Regions from separate parts of the Pseudomonas sp. B2M1-30 genome, predicted to be linked through region 2. Evidence: predicted binding sites of a transcription regulator. Region 2 holds the regulator's gene; the other holds the start of a gene.
What was found. The regulator sigma-54, encoded in region 2, starts transcription at its own class of promoters, with help from an activator protein. The targets are predictions, from matches to a motif close to ANTGGCATNNANNTTGCTNT.

Region 1 (4,208 bases), on a different contig from region 2:
CTGAACACAGGTTGACGTCGCAACGGCGTCAACACCTTGGCTCGCCACGCCGGCAGCGGGCCGCCAACGGCAGAGTTTTTCTGCCAGACCTCGGTTGAGGTCATCGCGACAAAAACAGTCAACAAGTGAGGGAAACACCCTATGAGAAGACTTAAGCGTGATCCGTTGGAAAGAGCATTTTTGCGCGGATATCAATATGGCGTTGGTGGCAAATCCCGTGAGCTTTGCCCATTTACTCTACCGTCGGTACGTCAAGCCTGGATCAACGGCTGGCGAGAAGGACGCGGCGACAACTGGGACGGTATGACCGGCACTGCGGGAATCCACAGACTCAACGAACTTCACGCCGTCGGCTGACACACAGGGCACTTATTGCAACACGACAATCTGAATCTGCAATGAATTAACCACGCACGTCCTTCCCGGACGGCGGGCTACGGCCCAGGGGCTCCTTCGAGGAGCCCTTTTTTATGCCTGCCGCCCTGCATCACCACAGCCCGCAGGCGGATCAGCGCAATGCGGCGATCGCATCCACCGATTCGCGAATCAGCGCCGGACCTTTGTAGATGAAACCGGAGTAGATCTGCACCAGGCTCGCACCCGCCGTGATCTTCTCGGCGGCGTGCTTGCCCTCGGTGATGCCGCCCGCCGCAATGATCGGCAAACGTCCACCCAGCTCGGCGGCCAGCACCTTGACCGTGTGGGTACTCTTGTCCCGCACAGGCGCCCCGGACAGACCGCCCGCCTCGTCGCCATGCTCCATGCCTTCGACGCCGACCCGGCTCAGGGTGGTGTTGGTGGCGATCACCGCGTCCATCCCGGTTTCGATCAGCGCCTGCGCGACCTGCGCGGTTTCTTCGTCGCTCATGTCCGGTGCGATCTTGATCGCCAGCGGCACATGCTTGCCATGACGCAGGGCCAGTTCGGCGCGGCGCGTGGCCAGGTCCGCCAGCAATTGCTTGAGCGAATCGCCGAACTGCAGGCTGCGCAGGCCCGGGGTGTTCGGCGAGCTGACGTTGACCGTGACGTAGCTGGCCTGGGCATAGACCTTGTCCAGGCAGATCAGGTAGTCGTCCACCGCGCGCTCGACCGGGGTGTCGAAGTTCTTGCCGATGTTGATCCCCAGCACGCCCTTGTATTTGGCCGCCGCAACCCGCGCCAGCAGGTTATCCACACCCAGGTTGTTGAAGCCCATACGGTTGATGATCGCCTCGGCTTCCGGCAGGCGGAAGATCCGTGGTTTCGGGTTGCCCGGCTGCGGACGCGGGGTCACGGTGCCGATTTCGACAAAACCGAAACCCAGCTGGGCGAAGCCGTCGATGGCCGCGCCGTTCTTGTCCAGACCGGCCGCCAGACCCACCGGGTTCGGGAAATCCAGGCCCATGACGTTGACCGGCACTTTCGCCGCAGCCTTGCACAACAAGCCGTTGAGGCCCAAACGTCCGCCCGCGCCGATCAGATCCAGCGACAGATCGTGGGAGGTTTCCGGGGAAAGTTTGAACAACAGCTGACGGGCCAGGGTGTACATGGGCGGCTAGGACTCGGGCGGCGAAAAGAGGCGGCGATTATAGCCGGGCATCACCCCGGCGCGCGAGGCGCATTGGCAAATCGGCAGCGCTGGCATATGCCTTGCACCTGGCTTGTCATCAGCCCGCACGCCAATGGCGGCATGCGGGCAGGACAATGGCGTCGTCACCCGGTTTGGCCTCGACCAGGCCGGGGACGACGTTTTTTTTGAAGACGGCTTCAAGGTGCATCCCATGAATGAACCCTCCGTCGGGCCACTGGCCTGGGTCAACGGCAGCGATGCCCCGGAAAAAACCGTGATCGATCTCGGCTTCATGGCCCTGAGCGATTGCGCCTCGGTGGTGGTCGCCGCCACCCAGGGCTTTGCCCAGCCTTACGGGCTGACCCTGAACCTCAAGCGCCAGACGTCCTGGGCCAACCTGCGGGACAAACTGGTCAGCGGCGAACTCGATGCCGCCCACAGCCTCTACGGCTTGATCTACGCGGTGCATCTGGGCATCGGCGGCGTGGCGCCCACCGACATGGCGGTGTTGATGGGGCTGAACCAGAACGGCCAGAGCCTCAACCTGTCCCACGGCCTGCAAGGCCTGGGCGTGACCAGTCCTGAAGCGCTGGATCGGCATGTGCACCAAACCCGCGCAAAACTGACCTTCGCCCAGACCTTCCCCACCGGCACCCACGCGATGTGGCTGTATTACTGGCTGGCGAGCCAGGGCATCCATCCGTTGCAGGATGTCGACAGCGTGGTGGTGCCGCCACCACAAATGGTCGCGCACTTGCAGGCCGGACGGATCGACGGTCTGTGTGTCGGCGAGCCCTGGGCCGCCAGCGCGGTGCAGCAGAACCTCGGTTTCACCCTGGCGACCAGCCAGACCATCTGGCCCGATCACCCGGAAAAAGTCCTCGGCTGCACCCAGGCGTTCGTCGAGCAATACCCCAACACCGCCCGGGCACTGGTGATGGCGATCCTCGAAGCCAGCCGTTTCATCGAGCAAAGTCCGGAGAACCGTCGCAGCACCGCGCAACTGCTCAGCGCGGCGGAATACCTCGATGCTCCGGTGGCTTGCGTCGAACCGCGCTTTCTCGGTGCCTACGACGACGGCCTCGGCAACCGCTGGCAGGATCCCCACGCCCTGCGTTTCCACGGTGACGGTGAGGTCAACCTGCCGTACCTGTCCGACGGCATGTGGTTCATGACCCAGTTCCGCCGCTGGGGCTTGCTGCGCGACGACCCGGATTACCTCGGCGTCGCCCGGCAGGTGCAACAACTGGAGTTGTATCGCGAAGCCGCCACCGCCGTCGGCGTGGCGGCCCGGGGCAAGGAAATGCGCAGCAGCCAGTTGCTCGACGGCAAGGTCTGGGACGGCAGCGACCCGGCCGGCTACGCCCGCAGTTTCAAGCTGCACGCCCTGAGCGACAGCTCTGCCCTTCTCGCTCGCCGCTGACAGGAGACCGCGAACATGTTGCGCATTCTGCTGATCAATGACACCGCGAAAAAAGTCGGACGCCTGAAAGCCGCGCTGATCGAAGCCGGTTTCGAGGTGATCGACGAGTCCGGCCTGACCATCGACCTGCCCGCGCGCGTCGAAACGGTGCGTCCGGACGTGATCCTGATCGATACCGAGTCACCGGGCCGCGATGTGATGGAGCAAGTGGTGCTGGTCAGCCGCGACCAGCCACGGCCGATCGTGATGTTCACCGACGAGCACGACCCCGACGTGATGCGGCAGGCGATCAAGTCCGGGGTCAGTGCCTACATCGTCGAAGGCATTCACGCACAACGCTTGCAGCCGATTCTCGACGTTGCCATGGCGCGCTTCGAGAGCGACCAGGCGTTGCGCGCCCAGTTACAGGCCCGCGACCAGCAACTGGCCGAGCGCAAGCGCATCGAACTGGCCAAGGGGTTGCTGATGAAGATGAAGGACTGCAACGAGGAGGAGGCCTACACCCTGATGCGTCGCCAGGCCATGAGCCGCCAGCAGAAGCTGATTCAAGTGGCAGAGCAGATCATTGCCATGAGCGAGTTGCTGGGCTGAAAGCTCTGGCCGCTTGAAAAGCCCCTCACCATGGCCCTTTCCCAAAGGGAGAGGGCCATGGTGAGGGGCTTTTGATTTTGACTTGGCACAGATCTCGCTAAGCAATCGGCACAGGTAACCAACGGCGGTTGCCCCACCTACGACAAAGACGTCGCTCACTTGCCTCGCCCCCAACCGGCGATCCAGGTAGCGGCGTTTTTTGCGTTTTGGCCCCACAGCCTGGGGCCGGTGGTGCAGCCGTATGGCGCTCCACCTGCTGGCATGACTCCTTCTCGAGAGACCTTCGTCTCGAGCTACTCACAGCTGAGGTGCGCGATGAATTCAAGCTTCTGGAAATCCGGCCATACCCCGACCCTGTTCGCGGCCTTCCTGTATTTCGACCTGAGCTTCATGGTCTGGTATCTGCTCGGCCCACTGGCGGTGCAGATCGCCGCCGACCTGCACCTGACCACCCAGCAGCGCGGCCTCGTGGTCGCCACGCCGATTCTGGCCGGCGCCGTGCTGCGCTTCGCCATGGGCATGCTGGCGGATCGGCTGTCACCGAAAACCGCCGGGCTGATCGGCCAGGTGATCGTCATCTGTGCGTTGTTCGGTGCCTGGAAACTCGGTATCCACAGCTATGAACAAGCCTTGCTGCTGGGGCTG
Region 2 (4,208 bases):
CGCCGCCAGGTACTCGGCAACCGGCTCATCGAGGCCGGACTGCGCGCGCAGCTCCGGTTTCCAGTAAGGATTGGGCAGGCAGCGTACGTCGAATACCAGATCGGCATCCACCGGCATGCCGCGTTTGAAACCAAACGACTCGACCAGAAACGCCGTGCCCGGCTCCGGCTGGTTCAGCAGACGCAACTTGATGGTGTCACGCAGCTGATAAAGATTGAGGCTGGTGGTGTTGACCTTGAGGTCGGCCAGGTCGGCGATGGGGCCGAGCAGGGCGGTTTCGTCTTCAATGGCTTCCGCCAGCGAGCGGTTGGCGCTGCTCAGCGGGTGGCGGCGACGGGTTTCCGAAAAACGCTTGAGCAGGGTTTCTTCGTCAGCGTCCAGATAAAGCACATCGCACTGGATATGGCGGCTGCGGACTTCCTCGAGCAATTCGGGAAAACGCGACAGATGGCTGGGCAGGTTGCGTGCATCGATCGAAACCGCCACCAGCGGCTGGGACAGCTCGGTGTGGATCAGGGCGCGCTCGGCCAGTTCCGGCAGCAGGCCCGCCGGCAGGTTGTCGATGCAGTAATAGCCGTTGTCCTCGAGGACATCCAGGGCAGTACTTTTACCCGAGCCGGAGCGGCCACTGACGATGATCAAGCGCATGATTACGGCCTGTTCTGCTCTTCCAGTACGACCTGGTACAAGGCTTCGTTGCTGGGCGCGCTGCGCAGTCGGTCGCGCACGTCCTTGCGGTCAAGCATGCTGGCGATCTGACGGAGCAGTTCCAGGTGTGCGTCCGTGGCCGCTTCCGGAACCAGCAGGACGAACAACAGGTCGACTGGCGCACCGTCAATCGCGTCGAAATCGATAGGTGCATCAAGGTGCATCAAGGCACTGATCGGTGCTTCGCAGCCCTTGAGGCGGCAGTGAGGAATGGCGATGCCGTTGCCAAAACCGGTCGAACCGAGTTTTTCACGGGCCACCAGCGCCTCGAAGACATCCTGCATCTCCAGATCCGGCACCTCGCGGGCGATCAGGTTGGCAATTTGTTCGAGGGCTTTCTTTTTGCTGCCGCCCGGCACGTTCACCAGGGAACGGCCGGGGGTCAGGATACTTTCAAGTCGGATCATGGATTGGGGGGTTATCGACCGGTAGCGCCCTGAAGCAGGCTCTGGGTCTTTTCCTTATGCTTTTTGAGTTGTTTGTCCAGCTTGTCGGCCAATGCGTCAATCGCCGCGTACATGTTGGAATCTTCCGCGTTGGCGACGACTTCATTACCAGGAATATGCAGCGTGGCTTCGATTTTCTGCTTCAGCTTTTCGACGGACAGGATGACCTGAACGTTGGTGATCTTGTCGAAATGCCCCTCGAGCCTCTTGAGCTTTTGCTCAACGTAGTCGCGCAGGGGTTGGGTCACTTCCAGTTGGTGTCCACTGATGTTGACTTGCATACAGCTTCTCCTTCGTTGCCAGTGCATAAAGCGGTAGATCAGATGATCTACCACTGGAACGCTGTAACGTGGCTTACATCAACCGCTTGCGTTCGCTCGAAGGCGCGATCCCGAGGGATTCGCGGTACTTGGCGACGGTGCGGCGAGCCACCTGAATGCCTTGTGCCTCCAGTAAACCAGCGATCTTGCTGTCACTCAACGGCTTTTTCTGATTTTCCGCGGCGACCAGTTTTTTGATGATCGCGCGGATCGCCGTGGACGAGCATTCGCCGCCTTCGGAGGTGCTGACGTGGCTGGAGAAAAAGTATTTCAGTTCATAAATGCCCCGGGGGGTATGCATGAATTTTTGCGTGGTCACCCGGGAGATCGTCGATTCGTGCATGCCCACCGCCTCGGCGATATCGTGCAGGACCAGCGGTTTCATGGCTTCGTCGCCGTACTCCAGGAAGCCGCGCTGATGCTCGACGATCTGGGTGGCTACTTTCATCAGGGTTTCGTTGCGGCTTTGCAGGCTCTTGATGAACCAGCGCGCTTCCTGCAACTGGTTGCGCATGAAGGTATTGTCGGCGCTGGTGTCGGCGCGACGGACGAAACCTGCGTATTGCGCATTGACGCGAAGGCGCGGCACCGACTCCTGATTGAGTTCGACCAGCCAGCGCTCGTTGTCCTTGCGCACGATGACGTCAGGTACAACGTATTCGGCTTCGGTGGACTCGATCTGCGAACCCGGGCGCGGGTTGAGGCTCTGCACCAGTTCGATGACCTGACGCAACTCGTCTTCCTTGAGCTTCATGCGCCGCATCAGCTGGCTGTAATCACGGCTGCCGAGCAGGTCGATGTAGTCGGTGACCAGGCGTTTGGCCTCGGTCAGCCAAGGCGTCTTGGCCGACAGCTGGCGCAGTTGCAGCAACAGGCATTCACCGAGGTTGCGCGCACCGATGCCGGCGGGCTCGAATTGCTGGATGCGGTGCAGGACGGCTTCGATCTCGTCCAGTTCGATATCCAGTTCCGGGTCGAAGGCGTCGAGGATTTCCTCGAGGGTTTCGTCGAGGTAGCCCTGATTATTGATGCAGTCGATCAGGGTCACGGCGATCAGGCGATCGGTGTCCGACATCGGCGCCAGGTTCAGCTGCCACAACAGATGGCTTTGCAGGCTTTCGCCGGCGGAGGTGCGGGTGGTGAAGTCCCACTCGTCATCATCGCTGCTGGGCAGGCTGCTGGCGCTGGTCTGGTAGACGTCTTCCCAGGCGGTGTCGACCGGAAGTTCGTTGGGGATGCGTTCGTTCCATTCGCCGTCCTCGAGGTTGTCCACCGTCGGGGCGGTTTCCTGGTAGGAGGGTTCCTGAATCTCGGTGTTGGGCTTCTGTTCGGCGTTGTCGGCCAGGGGATCGGAGTTGTCGAAGTCGTCGCCTTCTTCCTGGCGTTCGAGCATCGGATTGGACTCCAGGGCCTCCTGGATTTCCTGTTGCAGGTCCAGGGTCGACAATTGGAGCAGGCGGATGGCCTGTTGCAGCTGCGGTGTCATCGTCAGCTGCTGGCCCATTCTCAAGACTAGCGATGGTTTCATGGCAGGGGCTTAACACCTTATTCGCCGGCGCACATGCGCCATCCACTACAGGGCGCCGGAGCGCCAAACTTAAGCAAATTATATGCCTGAAACTGAAGTGTTTGCCTAGAGCGCTGTAACAATAAAAACCTATAAAACTTTGTTGACGCGTCGCTCCGGCTGGCGGTTGAACACCTTTGAAGCGGCGTGTTTGCCTGGAGCGCTGTAACAATAAAAACCCATAAAAAGCCGTTTTACTGACGCAGCGCCCGAGCGGTCGATCGGATAACTCAGTGCTTACAGGCGGAACTCGTGGCCCAGATACACTTCCTTCACCAGATCGTTGGCGAGGATGGTCTCGGCGTCGCCTTCGGCAATCAGTTGGCCGTCGTTGACGATGTAGGCGGTTTCACAGATATCCAGCGTCTCGCGCACGTTGTGGTCGGTGATCAGGACGCCGATGCCCTTGGCCTTGAGGTGGTGGATGATCTGCTTGATGTCGCCCACCGAAATCGGGTCCACGCCGGCGAACGGTTCGTCGAGCAGGATGAATTTCGGTGCGGTCGCCAGGGCGCGGGCGATTTCCACCCGGCGGCGTTCACCACCGGACAGGCTCATGCCGAGGTTGTCGCGGATGTGGCTGATGTGGAATTCCTGCAGCAGGCTTTCCAGCTCCTTGCGACGGCCGGCCTTGTCGAGTTCCTTGCGGGTCTCGAGGATGGCCATGATGTTGTCGGCTACCGACAGTTTGCGGAAGATCGACGCTTCTTGCGGCAGATAGCCGATACCGGCCTTGGCGCGACCGTGCATCGGCTGGTGGCTGACGTCGAGGTCGTCGATCAGTACGCGACCCTGATCGGCCTGCACCAGGCCGACGATCATGTAGAAGCAGGTGGTCTTGCCGGCGCCGTTGGGGCCGAGCAGGCCGACGATCTGGCCACTGTCGATCGACAGGCTGACGTCGCGCACGACCTGGCGGCTTTTATAGGCCTTGGCCAGGTGCTGAGCTTTCAGAGTTGCCATTACTGGGTTTTCTCATCGGTTTTCTTTTTCGGCTGGATCACCATGTCGATGCGTGGGCGCGCTTCGGTGACCTTGCTGCCGGTGGCACGGCCGGCGCTTGCCAGCTTCTTGACCGTGTCGTAGACGATTTTCTCGCCCTGGGTGACGTTGTTGTCCTTGTCGACAACCTTGGCCTTGTCGATCAGCACGACGCGGTTTTGCTGG

Region 1: N8H74_RS24640 (CmpA/NrtA family ABC transporter substrate-binding protein) is a predicted target of sigma-54. The motif match lies at 1,617-1,636, and genes of this name have one in related genera.

What each region holds. Positions count from the first base shown of each region.
Region 1 is NZ_JAOEJT010000015.1:136,146-140,353, forward strand. It holds gene N8H74_RS24630 (ribosome modulation factor) at 142-357, shown strand; gene N8H74_RS24635 (quinone-dependent dihydroorotate dehydrogenase) at 509-1,528, opposite strand; gene N8H74_RS24640 (CmpA/NrtA family ABC transporter substrate-binding protein) at 1,761-2,972, shown strand; gene N8H74_RS24645 (ANTAR domain-containing protein) at 2,988-3,563, shown strand; gene N8H74_RS24650 (nitrate/nitrite transporter) at 3,879-4,208, shown strand, end outside.
Region 2 is NZ_JAOEJT010000007.1:75,344-79,551, reverse strand. It holds gene rapZ (RNase adapter RapZ) at 1-648, opposite strand, end outside; gene ptsN (PTS IIA-like nitrogen regulatory protein PtsN) at 651-1,115, opposite strand; gene raiA (ribosome-associated translation inhibitor RaiA) at 1,127-1,435, opposite strand; gene N8H74_RS15655 (RNA polymerase factor sigma-54) at 1,509-3,002, opposite strand; gene lptB (LPS export ABC transporter ATP-binding protein) at 3,279-4,004, opposite strand; gene lptA (lipopolysaccharide transport periplasmic protein LptA) at 4,004-4,208, opposite strand, start outside.